DNA from 3 places in the Massilia forsythiae genome. Region 3 is predicted to be linked to each of the others. Evidence: riboswitches for the same ligand, from Rfam matches in the RefSeq annotation. Region 3 holds a riboswitch; each other region holds the start of a gene.

Region 1 (7,800 bases), 1.5 Mb from region 3:
TCGGCGTGGCGACCGGGCGGCTGGACGACGCGGCGCGCCGCCACGAAGCCGATGGCCGCACCGTGTCCTGGCTGGCCGCCGGCTTGCCCGGTGCATTGCAGGTGCGCGGCCTGCTCGCTTTCGGCGACCGCGTCAAGCCGACCAGCGCGGCGGCGGTGGCGCGCCTGCGGGCGCTGGGCATCGAGGTGGCCATGCTGAGCGGCGACAACCGCGGCGCTGCCGCCGCCGTGGCGCGGCAGCTCGGCATCGAGCGCTTCACGGCCGAGGTGCTGCCGGGCGACAAGGCGGACGCGGTGCGCGCCATGATGGCGGCCGGCAGCAAGGTGGCGATGGTCGGCGACGGCATCAACGACGCGCCGGCGCTGGCCGCGGCCGACGTCGGCATCGCCATGGCCGGCGGGTCCGACGTCGCCATGCACACGGCCGGCGTGACGCTGATGCGCGGCGATCCGCTGCTGGTGGCCGACGCCATCGACGTTTCGCGCCGCACCTACCGCAAGATCCGCCAGAACCTGGCCTGGGCCTTCGTCTACAACGTGGTCGGGATTCCGGTGGCGGCGCTCGGCCTGCTCAATCCGGTGCTGGCCGGTGCGGCGATGGCGCTCAGCTCGGTGAGCGTGGTGACCAATGCGCTGCTGCTGCGGCGCTGGCGCCCGGCAGATGCGGTGGCGGCGGCGCCGCTTGCGCAAGCGGAGCTGCCGGCACTGGCGCTGTTGCCGGCGGCAGTGCCGCAAACGATGGAGAATGTGGCGCAGCCTGCGCCATCGACCGACACGGCGCACTCTGCGCCATCAAGCAACGAGGCGCATCCGGCGCCCATTGTGAACGCGGCGCATCCGGCGCCGCAGCCAACAGGAGAACACACGATGTACCAACTGACCGTCGAAGACATGAGCTGCAAGCACTGCGTGGGCCGCGTCACCAAGGCCGTGCAGGAAGTCGACCAGGATGCCAGGGTCGAGATCGACCTGCCGACCAAGCAGGTCACCATCGACAGCGGCGCCGACCTGGGCCGGATCGCCGAGGCGATCGACGCGGCCGGCTACCCGGTGACGGCGCGCGCCGGCGGGTGATGACCCGATAGCGCATATACGTCGTCCCCGGCCTAGGCGGCCCCCTTGGCGGAGACCCATGCAGAGCCAACAGAACCCAGTGATCCCGGAACAGCCCCGGTACTTCAACGTAACAACTTCGGATACTCAGTATGGGTCCCCGCCTTCGCGGGGACGACGGTATCAATGGTGCTGGTCAAAAATGGTACTGGTCAGAACGTGGTCCGCAACGTCAACCGCAGCGTGCGCGGCTCCACCGGGTGGTAGTGGATATCGTCCACCCCGCCCGCCGGCTCGCCCGGCAGGCGCGACGCGTAGTAATAGTCGACGTCGCTCGCCTTGTGGTCGAACAGGTTGAACACGTCCGCTGTCAGCTGCCAGCGCCGATCGATGCGGTAGCCGGCGCGCAGGTAGGCGATGGCGGTGCTGGAGGAGCGCACGCTGTCGTCCTCGATCAGCGGGCGCGGGCCGAACCAGCGCAGCTGGAACGCGCCCGACCACGGGCCGGCATCGTTGACGGTGGCGCCGAACGAAGCCACCTTCTCGACCGCGCCCGGCACGTGGTCGCCGGCCGCGTCGACGCCGGTGTAGCGGGCGCGCGACCAGGCCAGGTCGAGGTCGAGCAGCAGCCAGCGGTTGGCCACGTAATGGTTGTTCCACTCGATGCCGGAGCGCTTGCTGGCGCGGCTCGGCGAGGTGTCGCCGGCGTCGCCCGAGAACACCAGTTCCGAGGCCGAGCGCAGTCCCCACAGCGCCATCGAGCTTTGCAGGCCGGGCACGATCTCGCTGCGCGCGCCGATCTCGGCGCCGCGCGTCTTCACCAGCGGCGTCACCGGGTCCACCGGTTCCAGCTCGCGCGCCGCTAGGTGCGCGGTGGTGCCGCGCGCGTCGTTGCTGTGGAAGCCTTCGCCGTAGTTGGCGAAGAACTCGGTCTTGTTCCACGGCCCGAACACCAGCGACAGCTTGGGCGAGGCGACGTGGTCGTCGGCCGTGCCGCTGTTTTCCAGGATCGAGCTGGCCACGTCGAAGCGGTAGCGGTCCCAGCGCACGCCGGCGATCGAGCGCAGCCAGGGCGTCCACTGGACCGTATTCTGGAACCAGGCCGCGGCGCTGGCTTCGGACACGCGCGATTCGGCCGTGGTGGACAGGATGCGCTGGCGTGCGCTCGCGTACAGGCCGAGCGGCGCGATGCGGTCGAAGCGGCCCTGCAGCCCGACCGCGTTGTTCATCGGCCGTCCCGCCAGCTGGCCGAACCAGGTGTGGGCGAGGTCGAAGCCGCCCATCTTGCGCCGCTCGGTCTGCAGGAACTGGTCGCCATTGACCGGGTCGTCGAGGAAGTAGGTAAAGTCGTTGTACAGCGCCAGGTCCGAGCGCACCGCGTAGGCATGCGCCTCGCTCAGCGTGTCCGCCGTGCGCCGGCGCCATTCGGCGCTCAGGCTGTAGCGCGCCGTGTGGCCGCCGTCGCTCGGGTCGACCGCGGCGAATTCGTCGAGCGCGCCGCCCTGCACCGCGCGCAGCGGGATCTGGCTGGTGGCGTGCCAGGCGCCCCGGTAGGCCATCGCGGTCAAGCTGAAGCGGTCGATGCCGATAGCGCCGGTCCAGCGCAGCAGCGCCGACGATTTATGGAAGGCTTCCGGCGTCCGCCAGGGGCCGTCGTTGTGCGCCAGCTCGACCGCATACAGCAGGTTGCCGGCGCCGAGCGCGCTCGAATCGGCCGCCACGGCGCGGCGGTAGCCGTCGGCGCCGACGGTGAGCGCGGCCAGGCCCCGGTCCAGCTTGTCGACCAGGCCCATGTGGGCGGCGCCGGCCGAGGCGAAGTCGCCCTCGTCGGCGTAGTACGGCCCCTTGCGGTAGTGGATCTTGCCGATCAGTTCCGGGATCAGGAAGTTCAGGTCGGTGTAGCCCTGGCCGTGCGCGTGGGTGCGCATGTTGACCGGCATGCTGTCGACGAAGGTGGCGAAGTCGGTGCCGTGGTCGAGGTTGAAGCCGCGCAGGAAGTACTGGTTGGCCTTGCCGTCGCCGCTGTGCTGGGTGACGATCACGCCCGGCACGAATTCCAGCACCTCGCCCGGCCGCAGCGCCGGCCGGCTGGCGATCAGCGCGGCCGTGACCGTGCCTTCGCTGGCGGCGTCCGCGGTGCCGACGCCGTTGTCGTAGTGGGCGCTGACGCGCACCGTCGCCGGGATCGGCTGCACCGGGTCTTGTTGTTGCGATGGGAGGGAATCGGGCGCGGTCTGCGCCTGTGCGTGCGCGACGGCGCACAGCGCCCCGGCCAGGCCGAGGATCAGGGATGGTTTCATTGATGGATACGTGAACCTGCAGTCTCACCCGCTTCCCCGCGGGTACGACTGAACAGCGCCTCATCTGAAGCGCCACCTGCCTGGCCGGTATCCGGGCTCGCAAGCCGGACCGTCCCACCTTCCCATGTCCATGGACACAGTGGTTGTTCGAGACGGCCTGTCGTCGGCGACGACGCTTGTTCACCGTTGCGGGGGCAGCACACCCTGGCCGGCCGCGCGCGGCGGCATGGCCATGTGTTTCCCGTTTAACTGCGCATGGAACCATGCGCGCTGCACCAGGCGCGGGCGATTATACGTGCATGGGATCGCTTTGCAAAACCGCTATCGCATCCCGCGCCTCACTCATCGTGGAATTCCTCCGCCGACGCGAACAGGTCCCACGCCGCGATGAACAGGGCCGCCACCACCGGCCCGATCACGAAGCCGTTCAGGCCGAACAGCTCCATGCCGCCGATGGTCGACAGCAGCACCACGTAGTCCGGCATCTTGGTGTCCTTGCCGACCAGCAGGGGGCGCAGCAGGTTGTCGACCAGTCCGATCACCAGCACGCCGAACACGACCAGGAAGACACCTTGCCAGATGGCGCCGGTGGCCAGGAAGTAGATGGCGACCGGTACCCACACGATGGCGGCGCCGACCGCCGGCAGCAGCGACAGGAAGGCCATCACCACGGCCCACAGCAGCGGCGCTTCCACGTGCAGGAACCAGAACGCCAGGCCGCCCAGCGCACCCTGCGCCGCCGCCACCAGCACGTTGCCCTTGACGGTGGCGCGGATCACGGTGGTGAAGTTGTCGAACAGGCGGCTCTTGTACTTGCGGCCCAGCGGCACCGCGTGGCGGATGCGGCGCGCCAGCGACTCGCCGTCGCGCAGCAGGAAGAACAGCAGGTACAGCATCACGGTCAGGCCGACCAGGAAGTCGAAGGTGTTCATGCCGAAGTTGAGCGCGTACTTGGCGCCGGTTTGGCTGATTTGGGTGGCGCCGGCAGTCAGCTTCTGCTGCAGCGAGGCCATGCTGGTCAGGCCAAAGCGCTCCAGCAAACCGACCATCCAGCTTGGCAGGGCGTGGAGGATGCGCTGGAAGTATTCGGCGAAGTTGATCTGGCCGGAGCCGACCCGGCTGTACACCGTGGCCGCCTCGTTGACCAGCGAGGCGGTGATCAGGCCGAGCGGGATCAGCACCGACACGATCACGGTCAGCAGCGTCAGCAGCGCGGCCCAGGTCGGCTTCTGCTTGGTCACGCCGAGGAAGCGGCGGTACAGCGATTCGAACAGGATCGCGAACACCATGCCCCAGAACACGGCGCCGAAGTAGGGCATCAGGATCCAGACGAAGCCGATGGTGACGATGGTGAGAAGGAGCAGGAAGCATTTCTGCTGGAGGGTCAACTGGGTCATAGGAAGTCGATCATGTCATTTTGGTAATGGTTATGGAACACATGATAGTCCACCCGCCGCGTTTTTCCCGTTCGCCGGCCCACATAGCGGCGCACTTCGCGCCGTACTTTACGGCGACAGCAGGCCGAGCGCCTGCAAGGCCGCCCGGCCCAGCAGTACGCGCTTGGCGCCGGTGGCGTCGTCTGGAATGTCCAGGTTCAAGGCGAAGGTATGGGCCTTGCCGTCCTTGACCACCCAGCCGACCCACCAGCCGATGTCGGCGTCCGCATCGGGCCGTACGCCCCAGCCGGTCTTGGCGTACAGCTCGGCGCCGCCTTCCTGGCGCAGGATGGCGCGCACGGCCGCCATCGCCGGTTGCGGCAGCGGCAGGCGGTCCTGCACCAGCTTGTCCAGGAAGCGGGTCTGTTCCAGCGCGCTGATCGTCAACGGTCCCTCCAGCCAGAAGGTATCGACCACCGTGCCCGGGTCCATGTTGCCGTAGTCGAGCCGGCGCAGCCCCTCGCGCATGCGCGCCAGGCCGATGCGCCGCGCCAGGCCCTGGTACACCGGCACGTTGGAGACGCGGATGGCGTCGCGCAGCGACATGTCGTGCGCCCATTCCGGGCGGCGGGTCGGCTTGCCGCCGTAGGGCAGCACTTCGTCGACGCTGGCCACCGCACCCGTGGCGAGGCCGATCAGGCTGTTGGCAATCTTGAAGGTCGATGCCGGGATGTAGCGCGTCTCGGCGCGGCGGCGGTCGTGCACCGTGTACGTGTCGGCGGCCAGGTCGTGCACGATGAAGGTGGCATGCACGTGCTGGTCGCCGAACAGGCGTTCCAGTCGCGCATCTTCCTTCCATTCGGCGCCGTGCGCCAGCGCGCAGGCGCACAGCAGGGCACCTGCCAGCCATCGTTTCATCGTCGTCTGTTTCATCGTCGCTTGTGTCATCGCCGGCTTCCTCCTTCAGTGATCGATCGGTGCGCCGCGGCCGCCTCGGACGCCAGCGTGTCGCGCAGCCGGGCGCGCGCTGCGTCGGCGTAGGCGCGGCAGGCGTTGCGGTCGATGAAGGCGGCCTGGCCGGAGCGGGCGCGGCGCGCCAGCCGCGTCCACAGGCCGCTCTGCTCGGGGTGGGCGGACACCAGGATGTCGCAGGGCAGGCCCGCGAGCAGCGCGCTGGAGCGCTCGATGTCGGCGCGCGCCGCCGGATAGCGGGTGTTGCCGCCGTAGCGGAAGGCGTCGTCGCCGATCGCGTTCAAGCTGTCGGCGTAGACCATGTCCACCGTGCGTGCGCCGGCGCGCGCCTGCCAGGTCCAGCTGGTGCCGCCGCGCGTGTGGCCGGGCGTGGCGTGCGCGGTCAGGCGCAGCGGGCCGAGCGCGATCGTCTCGCCGTCGCCGATCGCGCGCACCCCGGCGACCGGCTGCATCGGCGTCAGGTTGGCCGCCTGCGGGTCGTTGCGGTCCGGCTGCCCGCTTTGCAGCACCGGCAGCGCCGCCGCGCCGGCGACCACGGTGGCGCCGGACCGGCGCTGCAGTGCGGCGATGCCGCCGGCGTGGTCGATATGGGCGTGCGAATTCAGAATGTAGCGGATGTCCTCGACGCGGAAACCGAGGCGGCGCACGTGGCGCGCGATCTGCGCTGCGCCGTTGGGACCGGCGCCGTCGATCAGGACGTGGCCGGCGGGCGAGGTGACCAGCACCGCGCTCAGGCCGCGGGTGCCGACGTAATAGGTGTCGCCGAACAGCTCGAACGGTTGCTGCGGGTCGTCCCAGCCGGCCGCCGCCACCGTGGCCGGTGCGGCCGGCAGCAGGGCGGCGCAAAGGAAAGCGCCGCGCAAGAGGGTGGCAAACGGCAGCGGCAGGGAAGCGGCGAGCGCATCGCGGGATGGCGTCATGTGGGTCATCGGTGGCTGGCGTGGAAGTGGATGAAGGGCGCGCCGGGCGTCACAAGGCGCGCAGGCGCGCAGGCAAGCGGCGCAGGAAATCGTCGCGCACGCGCGGGCCGGCGTAGCTGCCTTCCTGCGTCGGCACCAGCGCCAGCTCGGCGAACACCACATCGCGGCCGTCCTTGCTGGCCCAACCGACGAACCAGCCGTAGGCGTGGCCGGGGTCTTCGCTGCCGTCCGCCCGGCGCGGCGAGGCGGTGCCGGTCTTGCCGTGCACCGTCCAGCCGTCCACCAGGCCCGGCAGGCGCAGCAGGCGCGCCGTCATCTCGTAGGCGCGCGGCTGGAGCGGCAGTTCGCGCCTGACCACCTTGCGCAAAAAGGCCGCCTGCTCAGTCGCCGAGATCTGCAGGGTCGAGCCGACCCAGGCCGGCAGCTTGCCGTCCGCGCCGGCATGGTCGCCGGACAGGTCGCGGTTGCCGTAGCCGAAGCCGTCGACGTAGCGCTGGACAGCGGCCGCGCCGATGCCTTCGACCACGCGCTGGGCATACCACACGTTCGAATTCCCGATCCAGCTGGTGGGGTCGGTGCTGGCGCGCCAGCTGGCGTTCCAGTCGGCATAGCCGGGCGCGTACGGCAGCCGCGGGGTGTGCTCGTCGCGCAGGATGCCGGCGTCGAAGCCCATCAGGCTGACCGCGATGTTGAAGGTGGAGGCGGGCGTGATGCGGGTGTCGCACTGGCCCTGGCGCAGCAGGGGGCGTGCGCTGGCGGCATCGACCAGTTCGATGCAGTGCAGCGGCGCCGCCGCGGCCGTGCCGGTGCTGGTGCCGGTGCTGAGATTCATGCCGGTGTGCGCGCCTGCACGCGCCGGCGCGCTGCCTGGGGCAGGGCCGGCATCTCCGTCCAGTGCCGGCTGCAGCATCAGGCCGGCGCCCAGCAGCACGGCGAGGGCGGCCACGGCGGCGGCGCGCGCTCCCGCACTGCGCAGGCGGCCGTGCCGGGCGCGCGCCGGATCGCGGATCAATGCCATGCGCGCGCCCAGCATGTCGCCACTCATGCCGGCGGCGCCGGCGCCGAACGCCAGCCCCGCGGCGTTGGCCGGGTGCTGCAGCCTGAGCTGCGCCAGCAGCGCCATGGCATAGGCCTTGCGCTGCGCCGGCGGGCGGCCGCGCAGCACGTCGCGGTCGCAGCC
Region 2 (7,800 bases), 1.0 Mb from region 3:
GACGCCGTCGCCGGCCACGTAGTCAACCACGCCGGCCTGGTCCGGTAGCAGGCGCAGGTCGACGGTCAGGTGGGCGCCATCGGTGCAATCCGGATCGTCGCCGGCGAATTTCACGACCATCGCGTGGGCAAGGCCGGCATCCAGGTCGCAGCGGCCATCCTGCACGGCGAAACGCACCCGGCTGCCGTTCGGCAGTAGGCTCTCGATTTCATCGGGCACATCGCCGCCGGCCAGGCCCAGCACCGCCGCGCGCGCGGCGGCGGCGGCGCAGGCGCCGGTGGTGAAACCGGTGCGCGTGCCGCGCTCGGCGGCCGGCTTTTCCTTCATGGCGTTACCGTCTCCATGGTCTTTTGGCCGGTTTTCTGGCGTTGTTCGGCCAGCGCCAGCAGCGCGTGCAGCGCCGCCACCACCAGCGTCGAGCCGCCCTTGCGGCCGCGGATCACGATCCACGGCACCTCGTGCAGTTCGGCCATCAAGTCCTTCGATTCGGCCGCCGACACGAAGCCGACCGGCATGCCGACCACCAGAGAAGGACGCACGCCCTCCTCGCGGATCAGGCGCACCAGTTCGATCAGCGCGGTGGGCGCGTTGCCGATGCCGACGATGGCGCCGTCCAGCAGGCCGAGCTTGTGCGCCTTACGCATCGCCTGCACCGCGCGCGTGGTGTCTTGCTGCCTGGCGGTCTCGATCACGTCGGCGTCGCTGATGAACTGGTACGTGTTCATGCCGAAGTGGGCCAATCTCGGCTTCGACAGGCCCGAGCAGATCATCTCGACGTCGGCCACCACGGGACGGCCGCCGGCCAGCATGGCGGCGACGGCAGCGTCGACCGCGTCAGGATGGAAATCGGTGAGGCCGTTGAAGTCGAAGTCGGCGTTGGCGTGGATCATGCGGCGCACGATCGGCCATTGGCCCTCGGTATAGGCATGCGGGCCGACCTCGGCGTCGATGATGGCGAAGCTGTCGTGCTCGATCGCCTGGCCGGCGCGGGTCAGCTGTTCGGTGACGGTGTTCACGGTGCTCATGCGTTGTGCTCCGCCTTGTGCGGATGGGCGTGGTCGTGCGCGGCATGGCCGTGATCGTCGTGCGCATGGTCGTGGCCGTGCCCATGGTGCGCGTGATCGTGGTCGTGGTGCGCGTGACCGTGGTCGTGCGCGGCATGCGCATGATCGTGTCCATGTGCGTGGTCATGGCCATGATCGTGTGCAGGCGCGTGCTCGTGTCCCTGTTCGGCGCCATGCGCGTGCCCGTGGTCATGCGTGTGCGCATGCGAGTGCCCGTGTCCCATCTCGTGCGCCAGCTCGCGGTAGCTGCAGCCGTCGCATGGCAGGCGGCTGGCCGGCGCGCCGGCGCCGAGTTCCTGCACGCGCTGTTCCATCAGCTCGAAGATCTCCTTCTCGAAGCCGAAGTGCTCGGTGCAGGCGAAACGCACCTGCGGGTACTGGGCGCGCAGGTGCTCCACCTGGCGGTGGATGCGTTGCATCAGCGTGCCGGTGTACAGGTAGTACGGCAGCACCACGACCTGGCGCATGCCGAGCAGCGTGTGGCGCTGCACCACTTTTTCCAGGCGCGGCCAGGTGATGCCGGTAAAGGCGAGATCGACCAGTTCATGGTCGCCCTCTTCCAGCAGCCAGCGCGCCATCTTCGCCATCTCGCCGTTGGCACCGCGGTCGGACGAGCCGCGCCCGAGCAGCACCACGCCGGTGGTGGTCGGATCCGGCATGTCGAGCGCATTCATGGCTTTGCGCAAGCGGCGTTTCAGGATGGCGAGGATCGGGTCGCAGGCGGTCAGGTGCGGCGCCAGCAGGATCTCGGTATGCGGGCAGGCGCGGCGCGCGTCTTCCACCGCTTCCGGGATCTCCATCTTGACGTGGCCAGCCGCGTTCAGGATCAGCGGCACCACCAGCACCCGGCGCGACGAGCGCGCCGCGGCCAGCAGGGCGGCGTTCATTTCCGGCGGCGCGAACTCGATGAAGCACAGCTCGATGCGCCAACCCGGCTGGCGTACGCGCCACTGGTCGACGAATGCGCGGATTTCCTGGTTGCCGGAATCCTCGCGCGAGCCGTGGCCGACGATGAGGACGGTGTCGCCGCCCTGCACCGGCGCCGACCGCAGCATGATGGCCTCGCTGACGGGGGCCGGCGTGGTGAAGGCCTGCTGGTTGGTCGGCTGCTCGTTGATGGCCTGTTGCTCGTTGAGAGCCGCGGTGGTGACGATGTGCGTCATGCGCTCGCCTTTCTGAAACGGTGGGTGAAAGTGGGGTCGTACAGCTTGGAGCGCACCAGCGTCTCCCAGTGCAGCGCGCCCAGGGTGGGGCTGGCGACGATCATCGCCTGGCTGGCCACGCCGGACTCGCGGCAGCGCGCCTTGATGTCGGCCAGCGTGCCGCGGATGATCTTCTCCTCGCCCGGCCAGCTGGCCTTGTGCACCACCAGCATCGGCGCATCCTCGGGCCAGCCGGCCGCGCGCAGCGCCGCCTCGACCTTGTACAGCAGCGTGATCGACAGGAAGATGCAGATGGTGCTGCGGTGCGCCGCCAGGCTGGCCAGGTCTTCGCCTTCCGGCATCGGCGTGCGCCCCTCCACGCGCGTCAAGATGACCGTTTGCGTCACTTCCGGCAGCGTCATCGATTCGCCGGCGGCGGCCATCGACGCCATCGCCGACGACACGCCCGGCACCACGGCCCATTCGATGCCGGCCGCGACCAGCGGGCGCGCCATCTCGATCAGCGCGCCATACAAGGCCGGGTCGCCGGTCTGCAGGCGCACCACCACCGCGTGCGCCTGCGCCTGCTCGATCAGCCAGGCAGTCATCTCTTCCAGCGTCATGTCCTTCGAATCGCGGATGACGGCGCCGGGCGGCGCGTACAGCGTGGCGGCGCGGTCGACCAGCGAACCGGCGAACAGCACCGCACCCGCTTGCGCCAGCAGCTTCTGGCCCTTGACGGTGATGAGTTCCGGGTCGCCCGGGCCGGCGCCGACGAACCAGATCTTGCCGGGACCGCCGGTGGCGGGAGTGGATGCGGATGTCATGCGGGCGTTTCTCCTGATCGATGATGCGCGTGGCCTTGCCGGTCCTGCGGCTGCCCCTGTTGCGGCTGATTTTGCGTTTGTTCTTGCGTCTGCGGCGCCGGCGCGTGCCGCTGCGCTGCTGGCTCTGGACACGCCAGGGGCTGCGCCGGTGATGCCGCCGGCAGTGCATGCAGCGCTTCCAGTAACGCATCCACGCTGCGCGGCGCCGGCCCGTCCGCCAGCACGCCGCGCGCCGCCAGCGCCGCGTGCAGCGCCAGCGCGGCCGGCTGGCGCTGGCCGGCGGCCTGCAAGGCATCCGCCTGCAGCACGACATCGTGCGCCGCGCCGGAGGCGATGCAGCGTCCGGCCGCCATCAGGTGGATGTCGTCGGCCCAGGCGTAGGCGAAATCGACGTCGTGGGTGGACAGCAGCACCGTCACGCCGCGCGCCGCCAGGCCGTCGAGCAGCGCGGTCAGCTCGCGCTGCATCGGCGCGTCCAGCCCGGCCATCGGCTCGTCCAGCAGCAGCACTTCCGGCTGCATCGCCAGCACGCCGGCGATGCAGACGCGCTTCTTCTGGCCGAAGCTGAGGTGGTGCACCGCGCGCGCGCCGAATCCGGCCAGGCCGACCGCGTCCAGCGCCGCCGCCACGCGCGCACGCACGGTGGTCTCGTCCAGGCCCAGGTTCAGTGGCCCGAACGAGACGTCTTCCTCGACCTGCGCCGAGAACAGCTGGCGCTCCGGATTCTGGAACACCAGGCCGACGCGGCGGCGCAGGTCGGTCAATCCGGCGCGCCCGTATTCGTAGGGGCGACCGTTCCACAGCATGCGCCCGCCGGTGGGACGCAGCAGGCCGTTCAGGTGCTGCAGCACGGTGGTTTTACCGGCGCCGTTGGGGCCGAGCAGCGCGTGGCGGCGTCCGCGTCCGAGCGCCAGGCTGCAGCCGCGCAGGCCGGCGCTGCCGTCGGCGAACACGTGCTCGACCGCCTGCAGTTCCAGCAGGGCCGGGACCGCCGCCAAGGCAGCGGACGCGCTCGAAGTGGGTACGCTCGACGCCGGCACGCTCGACGCGGACCGGTTGGCGCCGGGCGTGTTCATGGCGGGCGCGCTCACAGCCGGTCTCCCACCGCCAGCGCCAGCAACACGGAACCGGCCAGGACGGCGTACGCGTTCTGGCGCGGCGCCTGCGGGAACACGGCCGGCAGGAAGCGCAGCGAACCTTGCAACGCGCGCGCCTCGGCCGCCGTCTGCAGCGCCGCCGTGCGCTGCCACACCTGCACCGCCATCTGGCCAATCAACAAACCCATCGAACGCCACGCATGGCGCCAGCTGCGGTAGCCCAGGCGCGCGCGCTGCGCGGTGACGCCTTCGTCCCAGGCCTGGCGGAACACGAACAGCATGCGGTAGCACAGCACCATCAAGTCCAGCAGCAGTTCCGGCGTGCGCAAGCGGCGCAGCAGGCCGATCAAGTCCGGCAGCGGCGTGCTCAGCACCAGGCCGAGCAGCGCGGCCAGCACCGCCAGCGCGCGCAGCGCGGTGCGCGTGACGACCGGCAGCAGCGCGGCGGTCCAGTGCCAGCCGCCGTCCGCGCCCGGCGTGGCGACGCCCGGCGCGGCGACGCCCGGAGTCACCAGCATCGTCAGGCAGGACAGCAGCAGGAAGCCGAGCGGCGGCAGCGCCACGGCGAGATAGGTACGCAGCGGCACGCGCGCGCCCGCGACGGCGGCCAGCACCAGCAGCGCGGCGAGCGCCGCCAGCACCGCCGGGCTGCGCGCGATCCAGGCGGACACCACTCCGGCCAGCGCGAACAGCGCCTTGGCCGACGGCGCCACGCCGCGCCAGCGGCAGGCGTAGGCGGCCGACTCAACCCGCACGGTGCTCCTGCGCGGTGGTGGCGCTCGATGCCGGACCTGCAGCGGCCGGCGACCCGGCGGCCGGAGACTCGGCGGCCGGCGATCCGCGAGTCGGCGACCCGGCGGCCGACTCGCGGGTATCCGCAGCAACGGCGTCGATGGGGCGCGGCGCCGGGGAGGCGGCCGCGCGTTTGGCGCGCTCGCGCGTCACCGCGCCGCCCAGCCAGTAGCCGATCACGCCGGCGCCGATGGCGGCCTGCAGCGCGAACAGCAGCGAGGCGATCTCGCTGCTGGCCGGTTCGATCAGCGGCGCAAACCACGGTTTGTAGCCGGGCGCGATGCTGCCGATCGCCTTTTGCGCGCGGTCGTCGGAACCGCCGAACAGCGCCGGCGCGTCCGCCCCCGGCTGCGCCGGCGGCGCGCTCGCCAACCACAGCGGCAGCACGGTCAGCAGCACCACCGCCGCCAGGATCAGCCAGTTGCGGACCTTCATGCGCGCTCCCGGCGGCCGTAGGCCATCAGCGGCAGCGCGCGCAGCTCGTCGGCATTGAAGCGCGCCATCGCGTTCGTCACCAGCACGGTGAGCAACCCTTCGCTGATGGCGATCGGCACTTGGGTCAGCGCGAAGATGCCGGCGAACTTGACGAACGAAGCCGGCACACCCCCGGCCGCGTCCGGAAAGGCCCAGGCCAGCTGCAGCGAAGTGGTGACGTAGGTCGCCAGGTCGCCCAGGCAGGCGGCCAGGAACACGGCGATGCTGCGCGGCAATCCCAGCGCACCGACCGCGCGGAACACGCCATAGGAAACGAAGGGGCCGACGATGGCCATCGAAAATACGTTGGCGCCGAGCGTGGTCAGGCCGCCGTGCGCCAGCAGCAGCGCCTGGAACAGCAGCACGACGAAGCCGACCGGCACCATCGCCGCGGGCCCGAACAGCAGCGCGCCCAGGCCGACGCCGGTGGGATGCGAGCAGCTGCCGGTGACGGACGGCAGCTTCAGCGCCGACAGCAAGAAGGCGAACGCCGCGGCCACGCCCAGCAGCATGCGCCGCTCGGGATGCGCCTGCAGGCCGCGCCCGATGCTGCGCAGGCCCCAGGCGACGAAGGGAACGGCGGCAGCGGCCCAGCCCAGCGCGTGCGCCGGCGGCAGGAAACCTTCCATGATGTGCATTCGAAACCTCCCGTCGAATGGTCGATAAGAGCACCATGGCGGAGGCGAAGACGGTCGACGGGGCGGCAGAAACTGCGTGCAGAAAGCCGGTCGACAGCGGCTTCCCGTCACCCCGGGGAATGATGCTGGCAATGTCTGGGCCGGTATTCTGGCTCGCCGTCATCCTTCCCTGCCCCTTCCCGCGCAGTGCGCAGTGGTCATCGGCAGGGTCGTCAGGCTTACAGCAGCGGGGGCTGCACCGGAATGGCCGTGCGCTACGCACGGTTTCACCGGTTTCCCGTTTAACGCCCGTCCCGGTCGGGAAGGAGCGCACCCAAAGGGAGGATATTACACTGAGCGGTGATCGCGTGCCAGACCTGGCGCGCGGCGCTGTCGTGCGCATGCCGACATGCCCGGCGGCGCTCCCGGCTGGTCGTCAGGCCAGCTTGACCGGACATTTACCGTTCGCGGCCACCCCGAACGGTCGCGTCCGCAGTATGCTCGGAAGACGATCCGGTCAATACCACGGATCGCAGCGGGATTTTTCCGTTGCCGATGAGGTCCATGCAATACCAACCCACAGGAGAACGATCATGGCGTATGTCGATGGTTTCGTGGTGCCGGTCCAACAGTCCAAGCTGGAGGTGTACAAGGAGATGTCCCGACAGTGCGGCGCCATCTGGCGCGAACTCGGCGCGCTCGAGTTCCGCGAATGCGTCGCCGACGACGTCAAGCCCGGCCAGTGGACCTCGTTTCCGCAGAGCGTGCTGCTGGAAGAAGGCGAAGTGGTGGTGTTTTCCTGGATCGTCCATGCATCGCGCGCCAGGCGCGACGAGGTCAACGCCAAGGTGATGCAGGATCCGCGCATGGCCGAATTCATGAAACCGGAAAACACGCCGTTCGATGGCAAGCGCATGATCTACGGCGGGTTCGAGATGGTGGTGGATTTGTAGCGCAGACGAGAAAACGCCCTCCAGATCAGAAATCTGGAGGGCGTTACGCATTGCTTGGTTTATTTTTCAGAACGGAATATCGTCATCCATATCCGAGAAGTTCGCGGCCGGCTTCGGCTGCGGACGTGCGGCCGGTGCCGGCGGCGCCTGGCGCGGTGCCGGACGGCTCGGTGGGGCGTCGTAGCCCTCGTCGCCGCCGTAGCTCTCGCCGCCGCCCATGCCCTGGCGGCCACCCAGCATCTGCATGTTTTCCGCGACGATGTCGGTCGAGTAACGCTCGACGCCGTCCTTGTCGGTGTACTTGCGGGTCTGCAGGCGACCTTCGACGTAGACCGACGAGCCCTTCTTGAGGTACTGGCCGACGATCTCGGCCATGCGGCCGAAGAAGGAAATGCGGTGCCACTCGGTCAGCTCTTTCTGCTCGCCGCTATTGCGGTCCTTCGACTTGTACGAGGTCGCGACGGCGATGTTGGCGATGGCGTCGCCGCTCGGCATGTAACGGATTTCCGGGTCGCGGCCGAGGTTGCCGACGATGATGACCTTGTTGACTGATGCCATGGTGAAACTCCTATGCTGGTTCCCTGACTCTGCGTGGTGTCTAAGTGCCAAGGAAGTTGTTTAAAAATTGATCCGCTATTATGCGTTGCCGGGTAGTTCGAAGCAACGTTTCGATGCGTTTTTCGCATGCGCGGCGACGGGGTTTTTACGACACCCGCTCAGACATCGGAAGTGGGGGCAAAGTGCCTCGAATGGAAGAGATGGGCGTCAATATTCTTGGGGTCTTTGTGAAGTAGGCAAGGAAAAAAAATTTTCGGTTTTTGGTGAGTCTGTCAT
Region 3 (7,800 bases):
CCGCCTTCCCAGTAGCGCTCGGCGTGGTACGGGTGGCGTGCCGACAGCACGGTCTCGATGACGCTGTAGGCGAAGGCGTCGTGGCGCGCTTGCGCCAGGTAGGCGCGGCGGCGCGCCAGCGCTTCCAGCGGCCAGTCGCGCAAGGGGCGGCCGTCGATCTCGACGCTGCCGCCCTCCGGCGCGCGCAGGCCGGCCAGCGTGCGCATCAGCGTGCTCTTGCCGGCGCCGTTGCGGCCGATGATGCTCCAGCATTCGCCGGCACCGACGCGCCAGTCCAGGCCGCACACCAGGGTGCGTTCGCCGGCGCCGAGCGTCAACTGGCGCGTGCTGAGGGTCATGGCGTTGCCGGTCATTTGCGCAGGCGATGCAGCTGGTACAGGAACACCGGCGCGCCGATGATGGCCGTGATCGCGCCCACCGGCAGCTGGGTAGGCGCGATCACGGTGCGCGCCAGCGTGTCGCACAGCACCAGGAAGCCGCCGCCGGCCAGCACCGCCGCCGGCACCAGCACGCGGTGGTCGGGGCCGAAGGCGAAGCGGCAGGCGTGCGGCACGATCAGGCCGACGAAGCCGATCGAACCGGCATTCGTCACCGCGCTGGCGGTGAGCAGGCCGGACACCAGGAACAGCCCCTTGCGCAGCGCGCCGACGCCCACTCCCAGCGTGACCGCGGCTTCCGCATGCAGGGCCAGCATGTTCATGGCGCGCGCGCCGCGCACGGCGTAGGCGAGGGCGCCGCCCAGCACGATCCAGGGTAGGGCGCGCAGCGGCGCACCGGCCAGGTCGCCGATCATCCAGAACACCATGCTGCGCAGCGAACCTTCGGGGGCGATGGACAGCATCAGCGTCACCAGGGCCATGCAGGCCGAGGACAGGATCACGCCGGTCAGCAGCAGGGTCGAGGCGCCGCCTTCGGCCACCGTGCCGGCACGCATGTCGCGCCGCGCCAGCCCATACAGCAGCATCGACACCGCGATGGCGCCGGCCAGCGCGGCGCCGTCGACGGTGGCGGCGGCGCACATCAGCAGCAGCGCGAACAGGGCGCCGACCGAGGCGCCGGCCGAAATACCCAATATGTACGGGTCGGCCAGCGGATTGCGCAGCAGCGCCTGCATCATGACACCGGCCAGCGCCAGCGAGCCGCCGGTGACGAAGGCGGTCAGCGCGCGTCCCAGGCGCAGCGCCAGCAGCGAGGCCGCCAGCGAGTCCGGCGTCCCGTGCAGCAGCTGGGCCAGCGCCGCCGGCAATTCCGCCGGCGCCAGCGCCACCGAACCGATCATGCCGGACGCCAGCAGGATGGCGAGCGCCGCCAGCAGCAATGCGCCGACGATCAAGGCGGCGCGCCGCGGCTGCGACGGACGGGCCGGGAGCGGTCGCTGGTCGTGCAGCGGGGGCGGGGCGGGATGCATGCGCTGGACTCGGACGGTGGGCGGATCAGCGGATGCCGTAGCGGATCGCCGCGAACCAGGTGCGGCCGGCGGTGCCGTAGTTGCGCGCCAGTTCGTAGCGCTTGTCCGCCGCATTTTCCAGGCGCAGCAGCAGCGACCATTCGGGTGCCAGGTTCCAGGTGCCGTAGAGGTTCAGCAAGCCGTAGCCGCCCAGGCGGTTATTGTTGGCGGCATCGTCGAAGCGGCGGCCGGAGGCTTGCAGCTCGACGCCGCTGTCCACCTGGCCGGCAGTGTAGTTGGCGCTGACGGCGGCGTGGCGCTTGCTGCGGCGCGCCAGCTGCTTGTTCGTGGTCTCGTCGCGCGGATCCTGCAGGTCTGCGCTGGCGCGCAGGTCGATGCCGGCCAGGCGCGTGGCGGCCGACAGCGTCAAGCCTTCCAGCAGGGCGTGGTTGACGTTGTAGGCGCAGCTGCCGGCACGCCCGGGGCACGGGTTGGCGGTGACGATCATGTCGGTCAGGCGGTTGCGATAGTAATTGGCGCCCAGTTCGACGTCGGCGATGTCGTAGCGCAGGCCGGCTTCGGCGTTGCGGCCGCGTTCCGGCCGGTTGGTCGGCAAGCCGTAGCCAGGGTAGTACAGCTCGTTGAAAGTCGGCGCGCGGAAGCTGGTGCCGACGCTGGCGGTGGCGCGCAGGCCCTTGCTGAACTGGTAGCCGTAGCCCGCCGCGCCGGTGGTCTTGCCGCCGTACTCCGCATGGTCGCGGCGTGCGCTGACATCGAACAGGTGGCTGCCGCGCTTCATGTCGTACGAGGCCGCCACCGAATTGGTGATGCGGGTCTTGTTGAGCGGGCTCGGGGCGGCGCCGCCGCCGGTGACGGACAGGACTTCTTCCTTGCGGTGGCCGAACAGCACTTGCAAGGTGTCGGGACCGAGGTCGATCGTGTTCTGCCAGGTGAGTTCGTCCTGGCGCGTGTCGATGCGGCTGGTACCGGAGAGCGCGGTGCTGGTGTAGCTGGCCAGCTTGTCCTCGGCGCGCGCCGCCTGCACGCTGCTGCGCCAGTTGGGCAGGAAGCGATCGTTCAGGAACACGGCGTAGCTGTCCAGGTCCTGGGTATTGCGCGTGTCGAAGCTGGACGCGCTGCTGTCATACTGGGCGCGCAGGCGGCTTTTCAGGAACTGGGCGCCGGCTTCGTGGCCGGGCGCCAGCTGCACGGTGACGCGGCCGTTGGCATTGTTGCGGCTGTAGCCGTCGTCGTCCGGGTTGTAGCCGAAGGCGCCGGAACGGGTGGCCGAAAAGCCGTCCGCTTCCTCGTGGGCGACGCCGAGCGCATAGCTGACCGCGTGTTCGCCGCCGCTCGTGCCAGTGACGGCGGCCTGGGTTTGGTTGGTGCCGTAGGTGCCGCCGCCGATGCTGGCGCTGAGCGCCGGCGCGCCTTGGCCGCGCTTGGTGAAGATCTGCACCACGCCGCCGATGGCGTCGGCGCCGTACAGGGAGCTCAATGGACCGTACACGACTTCGATGCGCTCCACCGCCGACAGCGGAATCGCGTTCCAGGCCGCCACGCCGCTGGTCGAGGAACCAATGCGCACGCCGTCGATCAGCACCACCACCTGATTGGCGTTGGCGCCACGCAGGTAGACGCTGGTACTGGTGCCGGCGCCGCCGTTGCGCACGATCTCGATGCCGCGCTGGCGGCGCAGCACATCCGCGACCGAGCCGGCGCCGGAACGGGCGATCTCTTCGCCGGTGACGACGGTGGTGTCGGCGATCAGCTGGTCGGCGCGCTGCGGCGTGCGGGTGGCGGTGACGACCACGGTGTCGGGCAGGGCGTCGGCGGCGCCGGCATGCTGTGCGCCGAAGGCGGCGGCGAGGGCCAGCGCGAGCGCGAGCGGACGGGAAAGCGGGCGTGCAGGCGGCTGCGCGAACGAAGGCGCGGCCGGCCGGCCTGGAAGGATGTGCGTCATGGCGATGTTCTACGTGATTGGGCAACCGGCCGACGTCCCCGTGGGCCGGATTGAACGGAAGCGCATCCGCGGGCACGCCTCCACCTTTTGGCCGGTATCCGGGCTGGCAAGTATGGCCGTCCGGCCTTCCCATGCGAACGCACAGTGGCATAGAAGACGGTTGCCGCGCTCGAAGCGAGGCGGCACTTGCTTACCGTTGCGGGGGCAGCACACGTTGGCTCTGGCGGCATGTCCGGGCAATCGCGCCGTGCGCTGTCGATGATTGCCGGGATGCCGGGTGTTGGCAGAGTCCGTGTTTCCCGTTTAACTGCGTCCGTGGACACGGACGCGAGCACCAAAACGGCGTCATTATACGGCGGATCGGCGCGCCGACGGCGGTTTATCCGGCCTGCACGGCGAGCGATGGCGGGGCGCACGGCCTTGCCTCGGGCGCCGGCTTCAGCAGTCCAGCGCGACGATTTCGCCGTAGCCGATGCGGTGCGGCGTGGCGGCGGCCTGCAGCGCGGCCTGTTCGAGCGGCAGGCCGGTCGCCAGCGCCGCCAGCAGGCGGATCGTGCCGGCGTGGCAGAGCAGCAGCGCCTGCGCCTGCCCGGCCGGTTCGCCGCATGGGCCGTCGCCGCCCGTGCCGCCCGGTGCGCCGCTATATGACGATGTGCGCAGGTCGCCGACGAAGGCGGCGACCCGTGCGGCGACGTCGAGCACGTTCTCGGCGCCGCCGGGCCGGTAGTGCAGCAGGTCGGCCGCCCAGGCATCGACCTCGACGCGCGCGATGCCGGACCAGGGACGCAGTTCCCAGGCGCCGAAATCCATTTCGGCCAGGCGCGCGTCGAGCCGTAGGGCGCACGGCTGCAGGCGCCGCGCCAGCAGGGAGCAGCGCTGCAGCGGGCTGGCATAGACCGGCAGCGCGCCGGGCAGGCCGGCGCCGGCCAGGGCCGCATGCACGCGCGCCAGTTCCGCCTCGGCCACGGGCACGTCGCTGGCGCCGTAGCAATGGCCGGGGGCGATCGCGGGCTGCGGATGGCGCACGCACAGCAGCTTCATCGTGTCGACTTCATGGCGCCGGCGTCAGGAAGCCGTCCAGGCGCCATGGCCCAGCGTGGCCAGCACGGCCACGTAGGCCAGTGCTTCCGCCACCTGCTGGACCGCGCCCAGGCAATCGCCGGTATAGCCGCCGAGCCGGCGCACGAAGATGCGGCCGAGCCAGAACGCGGCCAGCAGGCAGGCCAGCACGGCGCCCAGCACGGCGGCCGGCGTAACCCAGCCGAAGGCCAGCAGCACGGCGGCGGGCAGCAAGGCGCCGAGGGTAGCGATGGCGAATTCCACATGCGTCATCCGGTGCGCCAGCGGCTTGGCCTTGCCCTCGCCGCGCACGTACGCCAGCCGCCAGATCAGCGCCGTGGCCGCCAGGCGCGACAACGGATGCGCCAGCAACAACGCGGCGACGGCGTCGCGCGGCGGCAGCATGGACAGGGCCGACAGCTTGGTGGCCAGCATGCAGGCGATGCCGATCGCACCGTAGGCGCCGACGCGCGAATCCTTCATGATCTCCAGCACCCGCTCGCGCGTCATGCCGCCGCCGAGGCCATCGCAGGTGTCGGCGAAGCCGTCTTCGTGGAAGGCGCCGGTACTATAGATCGACGCCGCGGTCGACAGCACCGCCGCCACCGGCGCCGGCAACACCAGCGCCGCCAGCGCGTACACGGCGGCGGCGATGGCCGCCACCACGCAGCCCACCAGCGGAAAATAGCGCGAGGCATGCTGCAGCCAGCTCGCCTCGAAGCCGACCCAGCCTGGGATCGGCAGCCGGGTGAAGAACTGCAGCGCGATGAAGAACAGGCGGACTTGCTGCATGCGCTCGTCCTGGTCTTATGCGGATTTGCCGCTGACGCTGGCCGAGGCGAAGGTCGCCATCTGCTCCAGGAAGTTGGCGGCGGCATGCAGCAGCGGCAGGGCGAGCGCGGCGCCGGTGCCTTCGCCCAGGCGCAGGCCGAGCTGCAGCAGCGGCGCCGCGCCGAGGGCGTCCAGCATGCGGCGGTGGCCGGCTTCGTCCGAGCAATGCGCGAACACGCAGTAGTCGAGGATGGCTGGCGCCATGCGCGCCGCCACCAGAACGGCGCTGGTGACGATGAAGCCGTCGATCAGCAAGACCTTGCGGCGGCGCGCCGCTTCCAGCATGGCGCCGGTCATCATCGCGATCTCGAAGCCGCCGAAGGTGGCCAGCACCGCAAGCGGATCGTCGACGCCGGCGTGACGTGCCGCCGCCGCTTCGATCACCTGCTGCTTGCGCAGGATGCCGTCCGGCGCGAGACCGGTGCCGGCGCCAACGCATTCCGCCGCCGGGATGCCGGCCAGCTTGTGCATGAGCGCCGCGGCGGCGGTCGTATTGCCGATGCCCATTTCGCCGAACGCGACCACGTTGCCCGGCAGGTCGGCGACCAGCGCGGCACCGTGCTCCAGCGCGGTGGCGCACTGCTGCGCGCTCATGGCCGGTTCCAGCGCGAAGTTGCGGGTGCCGGGCGCGATCTTGCGGTCGACCAGGCCCGCGCGCTGGCCGAAGTCGTGCTTGACGCCTGCGTCGACGATCGACAGTGCGCAGCCGTTCTGGCGCGCGAACACATTGATGGCGGCGCCGCCGGCCAGGAAGTTCTCGACCATCTGCCAGGTGACGTCCTGCGGATAAGCAGAAATGCCTTCCGCCACGACGCCATGATCGCCTGCGAAGACCAGCATGGCCGGCCGGTCGATCGATACCGCGGCGGTTTCCTGGATCAGGCCCAACTGCCTTGCCAGGCGCTCCAGCGTGCCGAGACTGCCGAGGGGCTTGGTCTTGTTATTGATGGCGTCATCGAGCTGGGAGGCAAGGGTGGGATTGGCGGTCGAGGGAATGAGAGGGAAATGCATGGCAATCGATGGTCTGGTGAAGGCGGCAACGATAGCACAGCAATAATGTACTAATGCAATCGGTAACGACATTAATGACGGCAATTTTTGTCGCCTTTGAGAATCTTTTTCGTCCCGACAACGCAATGGCAGGGCTTGCGCGACTATCGAACCATTTGCTATAGTTCTCTTCCTGCTTCTGCAGCACACGAAAGTTTAACGGAGTAAATGCGTTGAATTTTCAGATCGATTGACGATGTGTTGTAGAAAAAAAGAAGTTGACGACGCAAACGAAACACTGCATAATCTCGCTTCTCTGCTGCTGACGAACAAAACGATTCGCAGAATGCAGCAAGGCAGGTCTGAATACGAGTTCTTTAACAATAAACAGTCGATAAGTGTGGGCGTTTGATGAAGGTGCCGGCAGCTGCGAAAGCTCTGCCGATTACTTAAGTTATCAAATGTTCACAAAAAAGAAATACGTTGCTCAGCAATGAGTGACGGTCAGTATTTTGAGTGAGCGACTCGGTAGCAATACCGATGGCAGCAATGCCAACAAACAGAGATTGAACTGAAGAGTTTGATCCTGGCTCAGATTGAACGCTGGCGGCATGCTTTACACATGCAAGTCGAACGGCAGCGCGGGGCAACCTGGCGGCGAGTGGCGAACGGGTGAGTAATATATCGGAACGTACCCAAGAGTGGGGGATAACGTAGCGAAAGTTACGCTAATACCGCATACGATCTAAGGATGAAAGTGGGGGATTCGCAAGGACCTCATGCTCTTGGAGCGGCCGATATCTGATTAGCTAGTTGGTGAGGTAAAGGCTCACCAAGGCGACGATCAGTAGCTGGTCTGAGAGGACGACCAGCCACACTGGGACTGAGACACGGCCCAGACTCCTACGGGAGGCAGCAGTGGGGAATTTTGGACAATGGGCGCAAGCCTGATCCAGCAATGCCGCGTGAGTGAAGAAGGCCTTCGGGTTGTAAAGCTCTTTTGTCAGGGAAGAAACGGTTGGGGCTAATATCCCCGGCTAATGACGGTACCTGAAGAATAAGCACCGGCTAACTACGTGCCAGCAGCCGCGGTAATACGTAGGGTGCGAGCGTTAATCGGAATTACTGGGCGTAAAGCGTGCGCAGGCGGTTTTGTAAGTCTGACGTGAAATCCCCGGGCTCAACCTGGGAATTGCGTTGGAGACTGCAAGGCTGGAGTCTGGCAGAGGGGGGTAGAATTCCACGTGTAGCAGTGAAATGCGTAGAGATGTGGAGGAACACCGATGGCGAAGGCAGCCCCCTGGGTCAAGACTGACGCTCATGCACGAAAGCGTGGGGAGCAAACAGGATTAGATACCCTGGTAGTCCACGCCCTAAACGATGTCTACTAGTTGTCGGGTTTTAATTAACTTGGTAACGCAGCTAACGCGTGAAGTAGACCGCCTGGGGAGTACGGTCGCAAGATTAAAACTCAAAGGAATTGACGGGGACCCGCACAAGCGGTGGATGATGTGGATTAATTCGATGCAACGCGAAAAACCTTACCTACCCTTGACATGTCAGGAAGCTC

Evidence for each region. A riboswitch is a leader RNA that binds a small molecule or an ion and turns the genes downstream of it on or off. The one in region 3 is predicted to bind cobalamin.
Region 1: another riboswitch for cobalamin. It lies ahead of HH212_RS24400 (TonB-dependent receptor); the one in region 3 lies ahead of HH212_RS04735 (TonB-dependent receptor domain-containing protein).
Region 2: another riboswitch for cobalamin. It lies ahead of HH212_RS09210 (energy-coupling factor ABC transporter permease); the one in region 3 lies ahead of HH212_RS04735 (TonB-dependent receptor domain-containing protein).

What each region holds. Positions count from the first base shown of each region.
Region 1 is NZ_CP051685.1:5,816,278-5,824,077, reverse strand. It holds gene HH212_RS24405 (heavy metal translocating P-type ATPase) at 1-1,073, shown strand, start outside; gene HH212_RS24400 (TonB-dependent receptor) at 1,265-3,352, opposite strand; cobalamin riboswitch at 3,418-3,647, opposite strand; gene HH212_RS24395 (AI-2E family transporter) at 3,691-4,749, opposite strand; gene blaOXA (class D beta-lactamase) at 4,858-5,646, opposite strand; gene bla (subclass B3 metallo-beta-lactamase) at 5,673-6,620, opposite strand; gene HH212_RS24380 (M56 family metallopeptidase) at 6,670-7,800, opposite strand, start outside.
Region 2 is NZ_CP051685.1:2,129,972-2,137,771, reverse strand. It holds gene HH212_RS09245 (cobalt-precorrin-5B (C(1))-methyltransferase) at 1-327, opposite strand, end outside; gene HH212_RS09240 (precorrin-8X methylmutase) at 324-1,025, opposite strand; gene HH212_RS09235 (sirohydrochlorin chelatase) at 1,022-2,119, opposite strand; gene cobM (precorrin-4 C(11)-methyltransferase) at 2,224-3,033, opposite strand; gene HH212_RS09225 (energy-coupling factor ABC transporter ATP-binding protein) at 3,030-4,124, opposite strand; gene cbiQ (cobalt ECF transporter T component CbiQ) at 4,121-4,885, opposite strand; gene HH212_RS27810 (energy-coupling factor ABC transporter substrate-binding protein) at 4,875-5,357, opposite strand; gene HH212_RS09210 (energy-coupling factor ABC transporter permease) at 5,354-6,034, opposite strand; cobalamin riboswitch at 6,156-6,366, opposite strand; gene HH212_RS09205 (DUF1428 domain-containing protein) at 6,607-6,966, shown strand; gene ssb (single-stranded DNA-binding protein) at 7,033-7,524, opposite strand.
Region 3 is NZ_CP051685.1:1,090,922-1,098,721, reverse strand. It holds gene HH212_RS04745 (ABC transporter ATP-binding protein) at 1-338, opposite strand, end outside; gene HH212_RS04740 (FecCD family ABC transporter permease) at 350-1,408, opposite strand; gene HH212_RS04735 (TonB-dependent receptor domain-containing protein) at 1,434-3,350, opposite strand; cobalamin riboswitch at 3,423-3,704, opposite strand; gene HH212_RS04730 (histidine phosphatase family protein) at 3,789-4,391, opposite strand; gene HH212_RS04725 (adenosylcobinamide-GDP ribazoletransferase) at 4,416-5,201, opposite strand; gene cobT (nicotinate-nucleotide--dimethylbenzimidazole phosphoribosyltransferase) at 5,217-6,251, opposite strand; rRNA gene HH212_RS04715 (16S ribosomal RNA) at 6,799-7,800, shown strand, end outside.